4 regions of the Pseudomonas asgharzadehiana genome follow, and region 2 is predicted to be linked to each of the others. Evidence: predicted binding sites of a transcription regulator. Region 2 holds the regulator's gene; each other region holds the start of a gene.
The links. The regulator FliA, encoded in region 2, starts transcription of late flagellar genes. The targets are predictions, from matches to a motif close to CTAAAGTTTNNNNNNNNNNNGCCGNTAA.
Positions count from the first base shown of each region.

Region 1: KSS96_RS14085 (methyl-accepting chemotaxis protein) is a predicted target of FliA. The motif match lies at 3,792-3,819, and genes of this name have one in related genera.
Region 3: KSS96_RS19575 (methyl-accepting chemotaxis protein) is a predicted target of FliA. The motif match lies at 1,950-1,977, and genes of this name have one in related genera.
Region 4: KSS96_RS14270 (methyl-accepting chemotaxis protein) is a predicted target of FliA. The motif match lies at 3,565-3,592, and genes of this name have one in related genera.

Region 1 is NZ_CP077079.1:3,126,284-3,131,470, forward strand. It holds gene xth (exodeoxyribonuclease III) at 53-847, shown strand; gene KSS96_RS14075 (AAA family ATPase) at 878-1,414, opposite strand; gene pnuC (nicotinamide riboside transporter PnuC) at 1,411-1,974, opposite strand; gene KSS96_RS14085 (methyl-accepting chemotaxis protein) at 2,090-3,724, opposite strand; gene KSS96_RS14090 (undecaprenyl-diphosphate phosphatase) at 3,955-4,785, shown strand; gene KSS96_RS14095 (DUF1294 domain-containing protein) at 4,782-5,165, shown strand; gene KSS96_RS14100 (MmcQ/YjbR family DNA-binding protein) at 5,154-5,187, opposite strand, start outside.
Region 2 is NZ_CP077079.1:4,525,046-4,530,232, forward strand. It holds gene KSS96_RS20395 (chemotaxis protein CheA) at 1-832, opposite strand, end outside; gene KSS96_RS20400 (protein phosphatase CheZ) at 844-1,632, opposite strand; gene KSS96_RS20405 (chemotaxis response regulator CheY) at 1,651-2,025, opposite strand; gene fliA (RNA polymerase sigma factor FliA) at 2,195-2,935, opposite strand; gene fleN (flagellar synthesis regulator FleN) at 2,932-3,765, opposite strand; gene flhF (flagellar biosynthesis GTPase FlhF) at 3,870-5,186, opposite strand.
Region 3 is NZ_CP077079.1:4,323,760-4,328,946, reverse strand. It holds gene KSS96_RS19595 (FadR/GntR family transcriptional regulator) at 1-285, shown strand, start outside; gene KSS96_RS19590 (tRNA (adenine(22)-N(1))-methyltransferase) at 299-994, shown strand; gene KSS96_RS19585 (DUF3144 domain-containing protein) at 1,076-1,366, shown strand; gene KSS96_RS19580 (RNA 2'-phosphotransferase) at 1,345-1,896, opposite strand; gene KSS96_RS19575 (methyl-accepting chemotaxis protein) at 2,248-4,305, shown strand; gene KSS96_RS19570 (lactonase family protein) at 4,371-5,187, opposite strand, start outside.
Region 4 is NZ_CP077079.1:3,172,744-3,177,930, reverse strand. It holds gene KSS96_RS14290 (response regulator) at 1-154, shown strand, start outside; gene KSS96_RS14285 (ATP-binding protein) at 151-2,466, shown strand; gene KSS96_RS14280 (response regulator) at 2,463-2,951, shown strand; gene KSS96_RS14275 (sterol desaturase family protein) at 2,988-3,518, shown strand; gene KSS96_RS14270 (methyl-accepting chemotaxis protein) at 3,638-4,846, shown strand; gene KSS96_RS14265 (response regulator) at 4,856-5,187, shown strand, end outside.

The sequences.
Region 1 (5,187 bases), 1.4 Mb from region 2:
ATCGACCCACCTTCCAGGCTCTACCCAAAGAGCCCTGGAAGGAGCCCGTTCCATGAAAGCGCTTAAAATTGCCACCTTCAACATCAATGGTCTGCGGGCGCGCCTGCCCAACCTGCTGCAATGGCTGGCGCGCGAGCAGCCCGACATCGTCTGCCTGCAAGAACTCAAGGCACCGCAAAGCCTGTTCCCCTACACCGACTTCGAAAGCGCCGGCTACGGTGCGATTTGCCTGGGCCAGGCGGCGTGGAACGGTGTGGCGATCCTGGCGCGGGACGCCCAGCCGCTGGAAAGCCGACGTGGTTTGCCCGGCGATGACGACGACAACCAAAGCCGCTATATCGAGGCAGCCGTGCACGGCGTGTTGGTTGGCTGCCTGTATTTGCCCAACGGCAACCCGCAACCGGGGCCGAAATTCGACTACAAACTGGCCTGGTTCGAGCGCTTGATCGACTACGCGGGCGCGCTGCAAGCCAGCAAGCATCCCGTGCTGTTGGCGGGGGATTTCAATGTGGTGCCCACTGACCTGGACATCTACAACCCGCGCTCCTGGCTCAAGGATGCCTTGCTGCAACCCGAGAGCCGCGCCTGTTACCGGCGGCTGCTCGACCAAGGCTGGACCGACGCCCTGCGGCACCTGTATCCCGAGGAGCGTGTGTATACGTTCTGGGATTATTTCCGTCAGCACTGGCAAAAAAATTCCGGCCTGCGCATCGACCATCTGCTGCTCAACCCGGCACTCAAGCCGTACTTGAAAGACGCGGGCGTGGACGCCTGGGTGCGTAACGAGCCCCACGCCAGTGACCATGCGCCGACCTGGATTCAACTGGGCACGCGTAAAAAGCGCTGATGCCCGCGCCGATCAGCATCCGGCCTGCCGTCAGGCGGGTGAGGGCGTGGCGAGCAACTGCGTCACGGCGGCGAACGCCTGGGCGCGCCGCGCGGCCCAATCCCCGCGAATCACCACTACGGGCTGGCGATGCTGCTGCATCCAGTGCAGGCTGGCCTGGAAAAACGCGCGGCGGTCCGCCAGCTCCGGTTGGCAGCGTTGGCCGTCGGCGGTCCATTCGACATCTTCGGGCGAGAGCAGCAAGTGCAGGTCGTAGTGGCGCGCCAGCAACTCGTCATCGAGCCAGGCGGGGTAATCGCCGAACAAGGTCTGGCTCCAGAGCTTGTTGGTGAGCAGGTGAGTGTCGAGGATCAGCAGCCTGGGCTTTGCTGCGCGCGCGGCGTCTTCCCAGGCCAGTTGGCCGTGGGCGATAGCGGGAATATCCGCCAGGCAGGTGTCGCGTTGATGAACATCGATGAAATGCCGCACATATTCGCCGACCATCAAGCCGCCGAAATGCGCGTGCAGCTGCGCCGCCAACCAACTTTTACCGCTGGATTCGGGGCCGGCCAGCACCACTACCTTCATGGCTGCAACGCCGGGTCGGCGCGCCATTCACGCCAGCCTTGCACGGCGATCACAGTGAACAGCGCATAGAGCGCGGCGGTGAGATAGAGGCCTTTATAGAGGAACAGCCCGACGAAGATCACATCCACCGCAATCCACAACGGCCAGCATTGCACGCGCTTTTGCGCCATCCACATTTGCGCGACCAGGCTGAAGCCGGTGAGGGCGGCGTCGAGCCACGGTTGCGCGGCGTCGGTCCAGTGGGCCATGGCGGCGCCTAGCAACAGGCTGCCCACTGCGCCCACGGCCAGGCTGGCCATCACCGCAGGCACTCCCAGCCGGGTGACCTGGCGGCCGTGCTTGACTTCGCCGGCGCGGGTCCATTGCCACCAGCCATACACCTGCAGCGCCGCATAGACCACTTGCAGCAGCATGTCGGAATAGAGTTTCACGTCGTAGAACACCCAGGTATAGAGCAGCACCATCACCAGGCCGATGGGCCAGCACCACGGGTTTTGCTTGACCGTCAGCCAGACAGCGATCACCCCCAGGGCGGCGGCGATCAGTTCAAGCCCGGACATGGCGGATCCTTGGGGGAGTGGGAGAGGGCGGTGATTGTAACCAGAGGTAAGCAATCTTCAAAACACTGAAGGGCAAATGTGGGAGCAAGCCCCCTCCCACATCTTGATATGTACGTCAGACCTTGAATTGGCGGAGCAGGCCGTCGAGTTGGTCGCTCAAACCGCGCAACTGGGTACTGGCCAGGCTCGACTGCTCTGCGGCTATCGCCGTGCTGTGGGACAAGCCCGCAGCCTCGGTAACGTTCTGGTTGATGTCTTCCACCACGTGCGCTTGTTGCAGGGTAGCGCTGGCAATCGAGGCGTTCAGGCCGTTGAGGTTGCGCAGGGCCTGGCCGATGGCCGTGAGGCTGGCGCCGGCCTGGCCTGCTTGCTCGATGGTGAGTTGCGAGGCGCTGTGGCTGTCGCTGATCACCTTGACCGCCGCTTCCGAGTGGCCTTGCAGGCGCTCGATCATCACCTGGATTTCGGCGGTGGATTTTTGCGTGCGCTGGGCAAGCAGGCGCACTTCGTCGGCCACCACGGCGAACCCGCGACCTTGCTCGCCGGCACGTGCCGCTTCGATGGCGGCGTTCAGGGCCAGCAGGTTGGTTTGGTCGGCGATGGAGCGGATCACTTCCAGCACGCCACCGATCTGTGTGCTTTCGCTGGACAGGGTGCGGATCACTTCAACGGCCTGGCTGATGGTATGGGACAGCTGATCGATCTGCTGCAGGCTGCCGTCGATATTGACCTGGCCTTGTTGGGCCTGTGCTTCGGCTTCGCGCATTTCGCTGGCGGCATGTTCGGCGTTCTTGGCCACGTCCTGCACGCCGTAGGTGACTTCATTGATGGCGGTGGCCACCAGTTCCATCTGCTGCGACTGCTGTTGGCTGCGGTCATGGGCCTGGCTGGCGTTATTGCCCATCTCCGTGGACGATTGCCCAAGGGCGTTGGCGCACGACTGCAACTGGCTCACCACCTGGCGCAGCTTCGCGGTAAAGCTGTTGAAGTGCTGGGACAGTTGGGTGACTTCGTCGCGGCCGTGGGTGTCGAGGCTGCGGGTCAGATCGCTTTCGCCGCTGGCAATATTACCCATGGCGTTCACTGCGGCCTGCAACGGTTGCACGATGCTGCGGGCAATCAACGCCACCAGCAAACCCATCAGCAGCGCGATGCCCAGCACAATGAACGAGGCTTTCCACACTTGGGCGCTGAACTCGGCTTGCACATCGTCCACGTATACGCCGGAGCCGATGATCCAGCCCCAGGGTTCAAACAGTTGGATATACGAGGTCTTGGCCACCGGCGCTTCGGAGCCGGGCTTGGGCCAGCGGTAGTTGACGATGCCGGCGCCCTTGGCCTTGGCCAGGCTGACGAACTCGTTGAAGATCGCAAAGCCGTCCGGATCGCGGATAGCCGAAAGGTTCTGGCCGTCGAGCTTGGGGTTGGTCGGGTGCATGATCATCACGGGCGTGAGGTCGTTGATCCAGAAATAATCATCATGGCTATAACGCAACCCACGCACTGCGCTCAGGGCTTGTTTTTGCGCGGCTTCGCGGGTCATCACGCCGGTGGTTTCGAGGCTGTGATAAAACGTCAGTATCCCGCTGGCGGTCTGGACCACGTGCTGGGTCTGTTGGCTTTTGGCCTGGTAAAGATCGTCATGAATCTGCTTGAGCATCAGCAAACCCAAGGCCAGCAGCATCAGCACGGCGACTATCAGGATCAGCCAAAGGCGGCGGCTGATCGACATATTGCGCAAACTGTTCATCGTCCTGTCACTCCGGGCTTTTTATAATTGTGGGCGTCGCATCGACTTTTACGCCTTGTCTGATAGGCTTTCGGCCTGAAGTCGCAAAACCTGAGTACTGTCTGATTTTTCACGAAATTTTGCAGGCCGGCATTGATCGCCATCAACGCCGGGCCTTTCGCGCGCTCGGTCAGTGAACCATTAAAAAAGATTGATAAGGCATGCCACCGCGCATGACCTTTGGGGGAAGCATGGATTTTTGGACCGCCATTCAGGCATTGATTCTTGGCGTAGTAGAGGGGCTTACAGAGTTCCTGCCGATTTCCAGCACCGGTCACCAGATCATCGTCGCCGATTTGCTCGACTTCGGCGGCGAACGCGCGATGGCGTTCAATATCATCATCCAGCTCGGCGCCATCCTGGCGGTGGTCTGGGAGTTCCGTCGCAAGATTCTGGATGTGGTCACCGGCTTGCCCACCCAGCGCAACGCCCAGCGTTTCACACTCAACCTGTTGATCGCGTTTTTGCCCGCCGTGGTGCTGGGCGTGATTTTCGCCGACCTGATCCACCATTACCTGTTCAACCCGATCACCGTGGCCACGGCGCTGGTGGTGGGCGGCATCATCATGTTGTGGGCCGAGCGCCGCGAGCATGAGGTGCACGCCGAGAGTGTCGACGACATCACCTGGAAAGACGCACTCAAGGTCGGCTTCGCCCAGTGCCTGGCGATGATCCCGGGTACGTCCCGCTCCGGCTCCACCATCATTGGCGGCCTGTTGTTCGGCCTGTCGCGCAAGACCGCCACCGAGTTCTCATTCTTCCTGGCCATGCCCACCATGGTCGGTGCGGCGGTGTACTCGGGCTATAAGTACCGCGACCTGTTCCAACCGGCGGACCTGCCGGTGTTCGCCATCGGTTTTGTGACCTCGTTCATCTTTGCGATGATCGCGGTCAAGGGGCTGCTCAAGTTCATCGCCAGCCATAGCTATGCGGCGTTTGCCTGGTACCGCATCGGGTTTGGCCTGTTGATCCTGGCGACCTGGCAGTTCGGCTGGATCGACTGGGCAGCGGCCAAGGCATGAGCATCCAGCATCCGCGCTTGAAGGCGGCGATCTTTGCGCTGTTGTGCGCGGCGCCGCTGCTGGGCTCGATAGGGGTGTGGCGGCGCGGTGAAACCGTGATCCCGCTGGCGGCCTACGGTCTGGTCAGTGTGGTCGCGTTTTTGCTGTACTGGAGCGATAAGCGCAAGGCGCGCACCGACAGTTGGCGCACCCCGGAAAACATCCTGCATGCGGTGGAACTGGCAGGCGGTTGGCCAGGCGCGTTGATTGCCCAGCAGGTGTTGCGCCACAAGACGCGCAAAGTGTCTTACCAGGTGCTGTTCTGGGTGATCGTGCTGCTGCATCAAGTATTCTGGCTGGACCAGTTGTTCCTGGGCGGCAGCTGGCTGTCAGTCCTCTAGCAGCAAGCCGATCTGCGTGCGC
Region 2 (5,187 bases):
TATCCGTGATCAGGCCATCAGCGGCAGGCTGCGCAGGGGCGGCAGGCGCAGCGGCGGTGGCGGCGACTGCCGGCAAGGCGTCGGCCGCAAAGGTGCCTTTGCCGTGCAGTTGGTCGAGCAACGCTTCGAATTCGTCGTCGGTGATGTCGGTGCTGACCGGCCCGCCCGCTGCGGCAGGTGCAGGAGCGGCAGCGGCAGGCGCCACCGCATCAGCGGCGAACTGGCCTTTGCCATGCAACTGGTCGAGCAGCGATTCGAATTCTGCGTCGGTAATGTCTTCGCTGGTCGGCGCCGCTGCCGGTGCTTCGGCGGCCGGGGCTTCGGCTTCGGCCTTGACGGCACTGAGGGAGTTGAGCAGTTGTTCGAACTCAGTGTCCGTGACATCCGCTTCAGGCTCCGCCACAGGCTCCGGCGCCGCTTCAACCACCGGCGCGCAAGTGTCCGCAGGCTCTGCATAGCGCGCCAGGGCCGCCAACAGTTCCGGCGTGGCCGCCGTGATCGGGGCACGTTCACGCACTTGGCTGAACATGCCGTTGACCGCATCCAGTGCTTCGAGAATCACGTCCATCAACTCCGAATCAACGTGACGCTCACCCTTGCGCAGGATGTCGAACACGTTCTCGGCGATGTGGCAGCACTCCACCAGCTCATGGAGCTGGAGGAAGCCGGCGCCCCCTTTTACAGTGTGAAAACCGCGAAAAATTGCATTGAGCAGGTTCGCATCATCCGGGCGGCTTTCCAGCTCGACCAGTTGCTCGGACAGTTGCTCTAAAATTTCGCCGGCCTCTACAAGGAAATCCTGAAGGATCTCTTCATCGGCGCCGAAGCTCATGTGGGTGCTCCTTAGAAGCCTAAACTGGATAACAGGTCATCTACGTCATCCTGACCTGACACAACGTCTTCACGTTTATCGGCATGAATCTGCGGACCTTCACCCTTGGCGAGATGTTTTTGTGGATCTTTTTCCGAGAGGATCGCTTCGCGGTCATGTTCAATGCCGGCAAAACGGTCAACCTGGCCTGCCATAAGCACCAATTTGAGCAAGTTGCTTTCCACTTCGGTGACCAACTGGGTCACACGCTTGATCACCTGACCGGTGAGGTCCTGGTAATCCTGGGCCAGCAAAATATCGTTGAGGTTGCTGGAAACCGTGCGGTTTTCCTGCTCGCTGCGCGACAAGAAGCCTTCAACCCGACGTGCCAGCTCACGAAACTCCTCAGCCCCGACTTCCCGGCGCATGAAGCGGCCCCAATCGGCGCTCAGGGCCTGGGCTTCAGTGGCCATGCCGTTGACCAGGGGCGTGGCGTTCTCCACCAGGTCCATGGTGCGGTTGGCCGCCGCCTCAGTCAGCCTGACCACATAGGACAGGCGTTCGGTGGCATCGGTGATCTGTGAGATTTCTTCGGCCTGGGGCATGTGCGGGTCAATCTGGAAATTGACAATCGCACTGTGCAGCTCGCGTGTGAGCTTGCCCACTTCCTGATACAGGCCGCGGTCACGGGTCTGGTTGAGCTCATGGATCAACTGCACCGCGTCGCCGAACTGGCCTTTTTCAAGGCTGTCGACCAACTGGTGAGCATGTTTTTTCAGGGTCGACTCAAAGTCTCCCTGTGACGTTTCGTTATGCTCCATAGCTCCCCCGCGATGGCATCAGCCGTGGATGCGTTCGAAGATTTTTTCGATCTTCTCTTTCAAGGCCAGTGCAGTGAATGGCTTGACCACGTAACCGTTAACACCCGCCTGGGCAGCTTCGATGATCTGCTCACGCTTGGCTTCGGCGGTGACCATCAGCACGGGAAGGCTGCGCAGCTTTTCGTCGGCCCGCACATGACGCAGCAAGTCGATACCGGTCATGCCCGGCATGTTCCAGTCGGTTACCAGAAAGTCGATGCTCCCGCTGTTGAGGATCGGAATCGCCGTAAGGCCATCATCCGCCTCGACCGTGTTTGTGAACCCAAGGTCACGCAACAGGTTTTTTATGATCCGCCGCATCGTTGAGAAGTCATCAACGATGAGGATTTTCATGTTCTTGTCCAATTCGACCTCCAAGCAGTCTTAAACGCGCCCAGCACCTGGACGCGTCATTTCAATCAACAGGCATTACACAAAAAGGACTGCCGGGGGCACCACGGGCCGAACCCGCGAAGATCCATCACCTTCGCGGTATCGCTTTGCAGTGTCCCCACACTGCCTGTCAGCGCGCTCGCCACTCTCCCAAACGCCCCCGCAAGCGAGCGGCGCACTGGCTGTGTAACTGGCTGACTCGCGATTCGCTGACCCCCAGGACCTCACCGATTTCCTTGAGGTTCAGCTCTTCGTCGTAGTACAGCGCCAATACCAGTCGCTCACGCTCAGGCAAATTGGCAATCGCGTCCGCCAACGCACCCTGAAAGCGTTCATCTTCCAGGTCTCGCGCCGGCTCCATATGAGTACTCGCGCCGTCCTCGTGCAGCCCTTCGTGTTCACCGTCCTGCAACAGGTCGTCGAAACTGAACAGGCGGCTGCCCAAGGTGTCGTTCAAAATCCCGTAATAATCGTCGAGACTCAATTGGAGTTCGGCCGCAACTTCGTGATCTTTAGCGTCGCGACCGGTTTTTGCTTCAATTGCGCGAATTGCGTCACTGACCATGCGCGTATTGCGGTGTACCGAACGAGGCGCCCAATCACCCTTGCGCACTTCATCGAGCATGGCGCCCCGGATACGGATACCCGCATACGTCTCGAAACTCGCGCCTTTGGTGGCATCGTATTTGGTTGACACTTCGAGCAGGCCAATCATGCCGGCCTGGATCAGGTCTTCTACCTGGACGCTGGCGGGCAGGCGTGCCAGCAGGTGATAGGCGATGCGCTTGACCAGCGGCGCATAACGCTCGATCAACTCGCCCTGACTGTCACGGGCGGACTTCTTGTAGGCGTTATAGCCGTTCGCTGTCATAGCACGGGTCCTGCGCTCGTCTGATGTACCAATCGCTCGACGAAAAACTCCAGATGCCCCCGTGGGTTGGCGGGCAACGGCCAAGTATCGACCTTTTGGGCAATAGCCTTGAACGCCAATGCGCATTTGGAACGAGGGAACGCTTCGTAGACCGCACGCTGCTTTTGCACAGCCTTGCGCACACACTCGTCGTAGGGAACTGCACCGACGTATTGTAAGGCGACATCGAGGAAGCGATCCGTGACCTTGGTCAACTTGGCGAACAGGTTGCGCCCTTCCTGCGGGCTCTGGGCCATGTTGGCCAGTACGCGGAAGCGGTTCATGCCGTAGTCACGGTTAAGTAATTTGATCAGGGCGTAGGCGTCGGTGATCGAGGTGGGTTCATCGCAGACCACCAGCAACACTTCCTGCGCCGCGCGCACGAAGCTGACCACGGATTCGCCGATCCCGGCGGCGGTGTCGATCACCAGCACGTCGAGGTTGTCGCCGATATCGCTGAATGCCTGGATAAGGCCGGCATGCTGCGCCGGGCTCAGGTGCACCATGCTCTGGGTGCCGGAGGCGGCCGGCACGATGCGGATCCCGCCAGGGCCTTGAAGCAGCACATCGCGCAGCTCACAGCGCCCCTCGATCACATCGGCAAGCGTGTGTTTGGGCGTCAACCCCAGCAGAACGTCGACGTTCGCCAGTCCCAGGTCAGCATCCAGCAGCATGACGCGACGGCCAAGTTCTGCCAGGGCCAGGGACAAATTCACTGACACGTTAGTTTTTCCGACGCCACCTTTGCCGCCGGTCACCGCGATCACCTGTACGGGATGCATGCTGCCCATTTTATTTCTTTACCTTGTCTTGCTTAGACGCAGGCTACATGGCTTGGCCGCGTGAATCGCTTGCAGACCATCGATGTAGATACTTTTCACGGTGTTCATCTGACTCAACCGACCCGTTTTGCCGGGTTGTGATAGAGATCGGCGAACATGTCGGCCATCGCTTCCTCGCTAGGCTCGTCTTGCATTTGTACGCTGACGGCGCGGCTGACCAACTGATGACGGCGCGGCAGATGCAGATCATCCGGGATCCGCGGCCCATCGGTCAGGTAAGCCACCGGCAGTTCGTGGCTGATAGCCAGGCTCAGCACTTCACCCAGGCTGGCGGTTTCATCCAGTTTAGTCAGGATGCAACCGGCCAGCCCGCAGCGTTTGTAGCTGTGATACGCAGCGGTAAGAACCTGTTTCTGGCTGGTGGTTGCAAGCACCAGGTAATTTTTTGACTTGATGCCACGCCCGGCCAGGCTTTCGAGCTGCATACGCAACGCCGGGTCGCTGGCTTGCAGGCCGGCGGTGTCGATCAGCACCACGCGCTTGCGCAGCAGCGGGTCGAGGGCATTGGCCAGGGATTGACCGGGGTCGACATGGGTAACCGGCACATTGAGGATGCGGCCCAGGGTCTTGAGCTGTTCCTGGGCGCCGATACGGTAGCTGTCCATGCTCACCAGCGCGATATTCTGGGCGCCGTACTTAAGCACATAACGGGCGGCAAGCTTGGCCAGCGTGGTGGTCTTGCCCATGCCGGCCGGGCCGACCATGGCGATCACTCCGCCCTCTTCCAAGGGTTCGATCTGTGGCGTGGTGATCATCCGCGCCAAGTGGGCCAGCAACATGCGCCAGGCCTGGCGAGGCTCTTCGATTTCGTGGGTCAGCGCCAACAGGTCGCGGGACAACGGGCCGGACAGGCCGATGCGTTGCAGGCGACGCCACAAGTTGGCCTGTTGCGGTTTGCTGCCTTGCAGTTGGGTCCAGGCCAGCGAGCCGAGCTGCACTTCGAGCAACTCGCGCAGGCCATTGAGTTCAAAGCGCATCGAGTCGAACGCGCGCTGGTCGACTGCGGCGGCCGGGGCGGGCGCGGCAGGACGCGGCGGTTCGATGAAAGTGGGCTCGACCAACGGCTCGGCAGCCGTCAGCGGCAGGCCGGCGAACAACTGGCGATTGGTGGTGGCATCGCTGTCGCCGCGCATGCTCAGTTCGGCCTGGGCCGAGACGATGCGCGAGGCAGTCTTGCGCAGCTCGTCTTCAAGCTCCATGTTCGGCACGCGCGGCGCCAGGGCCTGGGGGGTGTAATCCAGGGCAGCCGTCAGCTCGACACCGCCGGCAATACGACGGTTACCGATAATCGCGGCGTCGGCGCCCAGCTCATCACGGACCAGTTTCATGGCCTGACGCATATCGGCGGCGAAAAAACGCTTCACTTGCATA
Region 3 (5,187 bases), 200 kb from region 2:
GACAGCTGTGTGGAAGAGGACAAGCGCTTTCACCAACTGATCGCCGAGGCCACCGGCAATACGTTCTTCAGCGAAATCATGTCGCACCTGGGCAATGCGATGATTCCCCGCACTCAGGTCAAGGGCGCCGAGCGCGGCGGCGCCGATTTTGCCAAGCTCGGGCAATTGGCGAACCTTGAGCATGAGGCGATTTTTAATGCGATCAAACGCCAGGACCCGGACGCGGCGCGGGCCGCCATGGTGCTGCACCTGACCAACAGCCGGGATCGGTTTTCCGGCGAATGACAAGGACTCAAGGTTGAACGAACAGACATTGTCCCAGCGCCTGGAGCGCGTGGCGGCGCATATACCGCACGGCGCACGCCTGGCCGATATCGGCTCGGACCACGCCTACCTGCCGGTGGCATTGTTGCGCCGTGGCGTGATCGAGGCGGCCGTGGCGGGGGAGGTGGCCGCCACGCCTTTTCAAGCGGCCAAGCGTACCGTGTGTGACAACGGCCTGGAGCAGCGCATCCGCGTGCGCTTGGCCGATGGTTTGTCGGCCATCGAACCCGACGACCGTATCACCGCCGTCAGCCTGTGCGGCATGGGCGGCGAAACGATCCGCGACATCCTCGAAGCCGGCAAGGCCCATTTGAGCGGTCATGAGCGGCTGGTCCTGCAACCCAACGGCGGCGAGCAACCGCTGCGCGTGTGGTTGATGCACAACGGCTACCGCATCGTCAGTGAAGAGTTGCTGCACGAAAACCGCTTCTACTACGAAATCATCGTCGCCGAGCGCTCGGAGCCTGTGGTGTACAGCGCTGAAGAATTGTACTTCGGCCCGCTGCACATGCAGGCGCGTACGCCGGTCTTCCTGGCCAAGTGGCAACGCGCGCTGCGCCTCAAGCACAAGACCCTGGCCGGCTTCGAACAGGCACGGCAGACGCTGCCCGAGGCTAAGCGCCAAGAGATAGCCCGGCAGATTCAGTGGATGATTCAATTGCTGGGTTGATCGCTGTTGTCGCCGGATCCGCATCCATGGCGCCGGATATGCTCCAATAACCGCCTCATTCGCTCACCCAGGACACCTGCCATGGCCGACACCACCGACCAAGCCTTCTACGACCGCGCAGACGCACATATCGAACTGTCGAACGAGCAGCTCAAAACCTTCGAAGACCTCGGTCAGGTCAGCGCCTCAATGATGTTCGGCACCACCCGGTTCAATGCCTGGGCGTGTGCGCGTAATTTTAAATCCGGCGCGCACATGGCCGAGGAGCGCGAGGCGATGCTGAAGTATTTCTGTGAGCAGTACCGGATGATGCTTGAAGACAATCTGGACGATCACATCAATAATTTTACTCAGTACATGCAAGTCAAATAGGGCGCCGGTACTGCGTCCACCAGCCATACGCCGTTGTCCGCCTGGAAGAACCGCATGCCTGCCTTTCTCATCGCGTGCGTATCAATGCTGAGCAGCACCGGTTGCCCATAGCGCTTGCCGACGGCCATCGCGGTCTCAGGGTTCTCTGTCAGGTGCACATGGTGCCGGCTGCCCGGAATCAGTCCTTGAATGTCGATGGAGGCCATGAAGCGGCTGGCGGTACCGTGGTAGAGCACGGCCGGCGGTTCCTTTTCGATGTGCTGCACCTGCACGTGTTCAGTGCTATGGCCTTGGGCGGCGCGGATGCGGTAGCCATCGTCGGAGAGTGTGAAGCGCTTTTTATCGTTGGTCTCAACGACATCGAGCAAGGCCTGGCGGTCAACGTTATGCCCGTGGCGGTTGGCTTTTGTGATCAGTTCGTCAATATCGGTCCAGCCGTCGCTGTCCAGTGCAATACTCAATGACTCCGGGGCATGGCGCAGTACGTAGCTGAGGAATCTGCTGATATCGTCGCGTTGTTTCTTATTCAAGAGGATTTCCTTTTCCGAGGTGAGCTTGATTGCCGTCAGACGCATTCAGCCCTTCAAGTTTGTTCGGTTCGCGGCCGATAGGATGCCTGTAATTGAAGATGTTTTGGAGCGCATCTCAGGTAGTCGTCTCCGCCGGTTACAACACCCTGGCCGACACTGAGTGCTTTTGCCCCATTTTCGTGCGCGCCACCGGCACCATAAGCACACCGAGCGCGCTGTTTCGGGGCTGCGTGCCGGCGGCTCGTATCTTGCTAGTGCCAAGCTAATCAATGACATGGCATTTTGCCGTTAGTCATTTCAAGGCTTGGCCTGCCGTTTATTCGCGTGGGTTGTTTTTGGGAGTGGTCGGACATGCACAGCTTGTTATCACCCGGTATCCGCCTGCTCGGACGTCTCGGTTTCGCACGTAAATTCCAGATTCTGTTTTTCCTGTTCATGCTGCCCCTGGCCGGTAGCCTGTGGATGATCGGGCAGGACTATCGTGAAAAATTAAGCGTGATTTCCAACGAACAGTCCGGCGTCCGCCAACTGTTGGCCCTGGACACACTGGACGGCCAATTGACCGCCCAGCGCAACCTGGCCGCGCGCTGGAAAGCAGCAGACATCCTGCACGCCCCGACGCCGGCGGCGAAGGCGGCGATGGACAAGGTCGATGCGAATTTCCCACTGATCCAGCAAAGCCTGCAAACCTTGGGCGATACCCTCAAAACCCAGAACGCCGGGGCCGATATCCTGGCGCGCTTCGACGCGTTGCAGGCCACGGTCAAGGGCATGGACTCCGCGTCCCTGCGCACCGTGGGCTGGTGGCCGGACGGCTACGACCGTTTCACCTCGGCCCTGAGCGCGATGCAAACCCTGCGTGAGCAGATCACCCTGGACGCCGGCCTGATCCTCGACCCCTGGCTGGAAACCTACATGCTGATGCAGATGGGCACGCAGCAGACGCCGGACCTGATCGAGCGCATCGGTCGCATGGCCAGTGTCGGTCAATCGTCCATCGCGTCCGGGCAATTCACCCTGCAAAGCCGTTTGCAGATGCGCGACCTGCGCAGCCGCATCGGCGACGCGCGCGACCAGTTGGACAAGGCTGCGACTGCGCTCAAAGCCAAGCAATTCGACGGCATGCAACCCTGGACCGCGCAGTACGACAACAGCCTGCAGCTGTTGGATAACGAACTCAAAGTGCTCGATGACGGCGTGTTCGGCGGCAGTATCAAGCTTGACACCACCAGCTTTGAGCGCAGTGTCGACACCACGCTCGCCTCGCTTGGCGCGCTGCGTGTGCAGTCGCTCACCTCGCTGGATGCGCGCTTGAGCTACTACCACAGCCACGCCAACCAACGCTTCATTCCCCTGGCGCTGACGTTCGGCCTGCTGGCCCTGGCGGCGCTGTACCTGTTCGTGTGCCTGCAAGCTTCCATCCGCCGCAGCGCCAGTGGCATCACCACCCTGGCCGAGTCCCTGCGCGACGGTAACCTGTGCGTGGAAGTGGCGGTGGAAGGGCGTGACGAACTGGCGGCTATCAGCACGGCACTGAACGTGGCGGTGATGCAGCTGCGCACCAGCCTGCTGGGGGTCAATCACGAAACCCAGCAACTGGGCTCAGCGGTGCTCACCCTCAATTCGCAATCGGGCAGCACCCTCACTGAAGTCGAAGACCAGCAACACCAGATCAGCCAGATTGCCGCTGCCGCCACGCAGTTGGCCGCCACCTCCATGGGCGTCGCCAGAAGCTGCGAGCAAGCCTCGGGCAGCGCCCAGCAGACCCGGCGCATTGCCGAAGACAGCAGCCGTGACAGCCAGCGCACCACCGCGAGCATCCAGCAGCTCAACCAACGCCTTACCGACACCGCCGATGCGTTGCAGCAGGTGAGCCAGCAGGGGCAGCAGATTCAATCGGTGGTCGACACCATTCGCGGCATTGCCGAACAGACCAACCTGCTGGCGCTCAACGCGGCCATCGAGGCGGCGCGTGCCGGTGAGCAGGGCAGGGGGTTTGCGGTGGTGGCCGATGAAGTGCGCAGCCTTTCGCAACGCACCCAGGCTTCCACGGCGCAGATCGCCGGCACCGTCGACAGCCTGCGCGCGACCGTCAGCCAGGCGGTCACCTTGATGGGCGCCGCGTGCGAGCAAGCACTCACCGATGCCGAGTCCGTCACCGGCCTGGGCGCGCGCTTGGGCGAGATTGCCGGCGCGGTGCAGAACGTCACCGACACCCTGGCGCAAATCGCCACGGCCGTGGAAGAACAAGCGGCGACGGCGGACGAAGTGAGCGGCAATATCCAGCAAGTCGATCAGGCCGCAGGGCGCTTATTGGACGGCGCCCGCGCAGTCAACCGCGCGGCCGACACCTTGAGCAAGGGCAGCCAGGCGTTGAGTGACAACACGGCGCGGTTTCGTTTGGGCTGAGCGGCGTTGTGGTGAGCGGGGCAAGCCCGCTCACCACCTGCATCGTTCCCGAAGGGTGCTGAGGGTTACTTCGCTTGGGTGTGCAACACCTCAATCCACAACGCCCCCTTGCCCGACGCCGCTTCTCCCACCCGCTTCAATGCCCCGTTGGCGCTGACCGCATACGCCCCGACCGTGTCGCTTTTCTCGCCCGTCACCAGCAACCATCGGCCATTGGGCGAAAACGCGATATTACGCGGCTGCTTTTCTTGCACCGGGTAGTTGTCGAGAAAGCGCAGGCCGCCCGTGGCTGTGTCCAGCGCAAACGCCGATACCGAACTGCTGGTGCGCTCGCTCATCAGCAGCAGCTTGCCATCCGGCGACAGACGCAGGTCGGCGGCCCAGATGCGCGGCGTCGGGTCGTCTTTGAGGTCATTGTTGCGCGCATCGCGCACTTCGCCGTGGGCCAGTTTCAAGCGTGCGGGGATGCCGTTGGCCACGCCGACCTGGGCCAGCGCGCCGGTGTTGTGGTCGATGGCAAACGCGGTCACGGTGCCGCTCATTTCGCCGACCACATACAGGTATTGACCGTTGGCCGAGAACGCCAGGTGTCGAGGGCCGGTATTGGCCGGCACGCTGACAAAGCCCGTGCCGATCGGCGTGAGTGCGCCGGTGTTGGCGTCGAAGCGGTATTGCAGCACATGGTCGGTGCCCAGGTTGCCGGCGTACGCGAAGCGATTGCTCGGGTCGGTACGCAACGAGTGCGCGTGCAGGCCGGTTTTGTAGGTGAGGATCGGCTCGGCCTTGTCGACGGGCTGCACGCTGAGCAGGTCGGCACCGTAGGAGGCCGCGAGCAGATAACGCCCGGCGCGGTCGGTGGCCAGGTAGGCCATGCTGTCGGCC
Region 4 (5,187 bases), 1.4 Mb from region 2:
CGGCATGAGCAACCGCGCCATCGGTGAACACCTGGGCATCACCACCGGCACGGCCAAGGCCCATGTGGAACGGGTGATCGGCAAGCTCGGCGCGGCCGACCGCACCCAGGCGGCCGTGCGTGGTATCGCCCTGGGCCTGGTGGCACAACCATGAAGCGCCGTTGGGCCGACCTGCCCCTGCGGGGTAAGGCGCTGGTGGTTATTTCGTTGCCGTTGGTGGTGCTGTTACTGTCCCTGGTGCTGATCTACACCACCGAACGCCAGACCGCGCGCGCCGAAGAAGACGTGCGCCGGGTGCTGCGCGTGCAAGGCGATATCCAGGCCGTGCACACCCTGCTCGCCGAAGCGGCGGCCAGCGTGCGCGGCTACCTGCTGACCCGGCGCGAGGACTTCCTGCCCAGTTACCGCAACGCCAGGCCGCAGATTGACGCCGCGCTGCTGCGGCTCGACCGCAACGTTCGCGATCAGCGGGTGCGCGAGCAACTCAACGCGATAAAGCCGCTGATTGACGGCAAGATCGACGGGCTGCAAGACATGCTCGACGACAGCCACGCCACACCGCACTCGATCAGCGCCATTTTGATCAGCAACAAACACATCCTCGATGCCTTGCGCCAACACATCGGCACCATGCTCACCCTGGAAGCGTCTTTGCTGGCCGAGCGCAGCGCGGCGGCGTACGAGACCCGTCAGCGCTTATTGCTGTCGACCTGGCTGGCGGCGGTGTGCGGCTTGTTCGGCGCCATTGTCGCGGTGCTGTTCCTGTCCAAGGGGATTGTCGCGCGGGTACAGAACGTACAACGCAATGCGCAACGCCTGGCGCTGGGCCACCCGCTGTTGCCGCAACCGCCGGAACACGACGAAATCGGCCAACTGGGCACGCGCCTGGTGGAAGCCGGCTTGCTGCTGGCCGAACGCGAACGCGCCTTGCGCGACAACGAGGAACGCTTGCGGCTGATCATCGACGGGGTCAAGGACTACGGGATCTTTGCCCTCGACACCGCGGGCCATGTCACCAGTTGGAACAACGGCGCCGAGCGCATCAAGGGTTACACCGAGCAGGAAATCATCGGGCGGCACTTCTCGGTGTTCTACCTGCCCCAGGAGTGCCCGCAGCACCCGGACATGGCCTTGCGCGAGGCCACCGGCAACGGCGATTACACCGAAGAGGGCTGGCGCTGCCGCAAGGACGGCACGCGCTTCTGGGCCAGTGTGGTGATCACCGCGCAGTACGACGGCACCGGCGCGTTGCGTGGCTTCTCCAAGATCACCCGCGACATCACCGACCGCCGCGCCGCCGAAATCGCCTTGCGCACCGCCCGCGAGGAAGCCGAACGCGCCAGCCGCGCCAAAAGCGAGTTTCTGTCGCGCATGAGCCACGAGCTGCGCACGCCACTCAATTCGATCCTGGGTTTTGCGCAGTTGCTGGACATGGACGCGGCCAAGACACAAAAGGCCCAGGTCGGGCATATCCTGCGCGCCGGCCAGCACCTGCTGACGCTGATCAACGAGGTGCTGGACATTGCCAAGATCGAAGCGGGAGGCCTGGCGTTGAACATTGCCCCGATCCCGTTGACGCAGGTGTTGCAAGAGGCGTTGACGCTGGTGTCCCCCATGGCGACCGACGCGGCTATCCAATTGCAGCCCCTGCCCCCGCTGGCGGCCGATATCGGCATCGTTGCCGACCGCCAACGCCTCACCCAGGTGCTGCTGAACCTGCTGTCCAATGCGATCAAATACAACCGCCGCGAAGGCCAGGTGAGCATCGAGGTCACGGTCGACGGGCCGCGTATCGGTGTAGCGGTGTGCGATACCGGCACAGGCATTGCGGCGGGTCACCTGGGGCAGTTGTTCACCCCGTTCGAGCGCCTGGGTGCCGACCCGAATGTGGAAGGCAGCGGCCTGGGCCTGGCGCTGAGCAAAAGCCTGCTGGAGCAAATGGACGGCCGGCTGACCGTGCAAAGCCAGGTCGGTATCGGCTCACGCTTTACCCTGGAGCTGCCGTTCGCGCGCCTGCCGGGCTCACCGCTCAGGGTGCCCACGGTGATCGACAGCGAATGGAAGCGCCCTGCCCCCGCCGCTTGCCGGGTGCAGGGCAACGTGTTGTGCATCGAAGACAACCTCTCCAGCCTGGCGCTGATCGAAACCCTGCTGCAACGCCGGCCGGGGATAAAGCTGCTGTCGAGCATGCAAGGCCAACTGGGCCTGGACCTGGCCGCACAGCATCGGCCGCAGCTGATTCTGCTGGATGTTTCGCTGCCGGACATCGACGGTTTGAAAGTGCTGCAGCGCTTGCGCGGCTCGGCGCTCACCCGCGACATCCCGGTACTGATGATCACCGCCGATGCCAGCGACCCTACCCGCCGGGCCTTGCAGGACGCCGGCGCAACGGCGGTGCTGAGCAAGCCCATCAACATCCCGGCGTTTCTCGCCCACCTCGACCAGTATTTTCCGGAGCCCGCGTGAACACCGACCTGCGCATTCTGATCATCGACGACCAACGCCCGAACCTTGAACTGGTGGAGCAACTGCTCGCCCGTGAAGGGTTGACCCATGTACTGAGCAGTACCCAGCCGCTGCGCACCCTGGAACTGTTCAACAGCTTCGAGCCGGACCTGGTGATCCTCGACCTGCACATGCCCGAATTCGATGGCTTTGCCGTGCTCGAACAACTCAACCGACGCATCCCCCAGGGCGAATACCTGCCGATCCTGGTGCTCACCGCCGACGCCACCCGCGACACCCGCCTGCGCGCCCTGGCCCTGGGCGCACGCGACTTCATCAGCAAACCACTGGACGCGCTGGAAACCATGTTGCGGGTATGGAACCTGCTGGAAACCCGCGCGCTGTACAAAACCCTGCGCAAGCTGATACCCGCGCAGCAGATCGAGTTGTTGCAACGGCGTGAATCAACGGGCAATCTCCACGCCGCCGGGGACGCTCCGGTCTAGTTCCCCCATCGATCGCACCTCAAGGACGACCCGCACATGGCGGCTTCGAACAAATGGCTGATGTCGTCAGTCGCGTATTACCTGGATTTTTTCACCATCCCCTTGTTCATCGGCTTTGCGCTCTGGCTGGCGCCGCTTGCCCCGTGGCAATTGCTCGCCGGCCTGTTGGCCTGGACGCTGGTGGAGTATTGCGCGCACCGTTTTCTGTTCCATTCGCTGTATCGCCGCGAGCACTGGACCCATCACATTGATGTACTGGCCTATATCGGGGTGTCGAGCTGGAAAACCAGCTCCACCTTTGCCGCGCTGCTGTTGTTTGCCTGGTACACCGGCCTGACCTCGGCGTTCATCGGCGCGGTGACCGGCTACTTCTATTACATCTCGGTGCATTACGTGATGCACCGCCCCGAGCATTGGGCGTATCGCTATATTCCGGGGCTGGTTGCCAACCACGACCTGCATCACCGCCAAGGCATCGAAAAAAACTTCGGGGTCTCTTCACCGCTGTGGGACCACGTGTTTCGCACGTTTATTCGCACGCCGGCACGGGTTGAAACAACGGAGTGAACGTAACGTAGCGGTCATAAACCAGACGGAAGGCATACAGGGAGGTCTAAAGTTACGGCGGTTGGGGCGGATAACTCCTATGTTGTTTATATCCGCAACACTGTTCAGGGACCGAACTCATGACCCAGAGTCAATCCAGCCGTACTGCCCTTCCTGGTCATCCGCGTTTTCTTTGGTTCGCTTTCATCCCGGTCATCCCCGGCGCCGCCTGGATACTCGTGCAGTCCGCCTCCCCGGCCAACCTGGCGGCCTGCGTGGGGCTGGCGTTGGTTGGCCTGGGCGCGTGCGCCTGGAGCGCCCGGGCGCAGCGCCAAGCCGTGCAGCGCGCCCTTGCGCTGGCCGCCCCTTGCGCGGCGCAGGCCGGGCAACAGAGCGCGGATGCACGGGCACAACTCGACGAAGTCTTGCTGGGCGCCATGCCGATCTGGGCCAAACACGTGGAAAGCTCGCGCCAGCAGACTGAAGACGCCATTGTCAGCCTGGCGAATCGTTTCACCGGTATTTCCACGCGGTTGCAAGACACCGTGCAGGCCTCGCAGCAAGCCGCCGGCGAGCTCGACGGGCAGGCCGCCGACGGAGCCCTCAAGGTGTTGGCGCGCAGCGACAGCGAATTGAGCCAAGTGATCGACTCCCTCAAGGCCGCGCAATCGAGCCGTGACCAGACCCTGTCCCAAGTGCGCAGCCTCACTGCCTATACCGGTGAGTTGCGCAGCATGGCCGCCGACGTGGCGGCCATTGCGGCACAAACCAACCTGCTGGCCCTCAACGCGGCGATCGAAGCGGCACGCGCCGGTGAAGCCGGTCGTGGTTTTGCGGTAGTGGCCGATGCGGTACGCAGCCTGTCGAGCAAGTCCAGCGAGACCGGCCAGCAGATGTCGGCCAAGGTCGACATCATCAATAACGCCATCACCCAACTGGTGCAAGCGGCCTCCAGCAGCGCCGACCAGGACAGCCACTCGGTCGCGGCGTCCGAGCAGAGTATCCAGCAGGTGCTCGAACGCTTTCAGAACATCACCGGTCGCCTGGCCGACTCCGCCGATCTGCTCAAGCAGGAAAGCTACGGGATTCGCGACGAGATGACCGACGTGCTGGTCAACCTGCAATTCCAGGACCGGGTCAGCCAGATCCTCAGTCACGTGCGCGACAACATGCATGCCCTGCATGAACACCTGCTGCAGGCCAGCCAGTCGCCGGACCAGCCGGTCAACGTGGATGCGCGGCAATGGCTGGCGCGCATGGAGGCCACTTACGCCACCGACGAGCAGCGGCGCACACACCATGGCGACGCCGCTGCGCAACAGACTTCACAAGACATCACCTTTTTCTAGGAGCACAGCATGGCAAAGAATGTATTAGTGGTGGACGACTCCAGCAGCGTGCGCCAAGTGGTCGGCATTGCCTTGAAGAGCGCCGGCTATGAGGTGATCGAGGCGTGCGATGGCAAGGACGCGCTGGGCAAGCTCAACGGGCAGAAGGTGCACTTGATCATCAGCGACGTGAACATGCCCAACATGGACGGCATCACCTTCGTCAAGGAGGTCAAGAAGCTGGCCAGCTACAAGTTCACGCCGATCATCATGCTGACCACCGAATCGCAGGAATCGAAAAAAGCCGAGGGCCAGGCCGCGGGCGCCAAAGCCTGGGTGGTCAAGCCGTTCCAGCCGGCGCA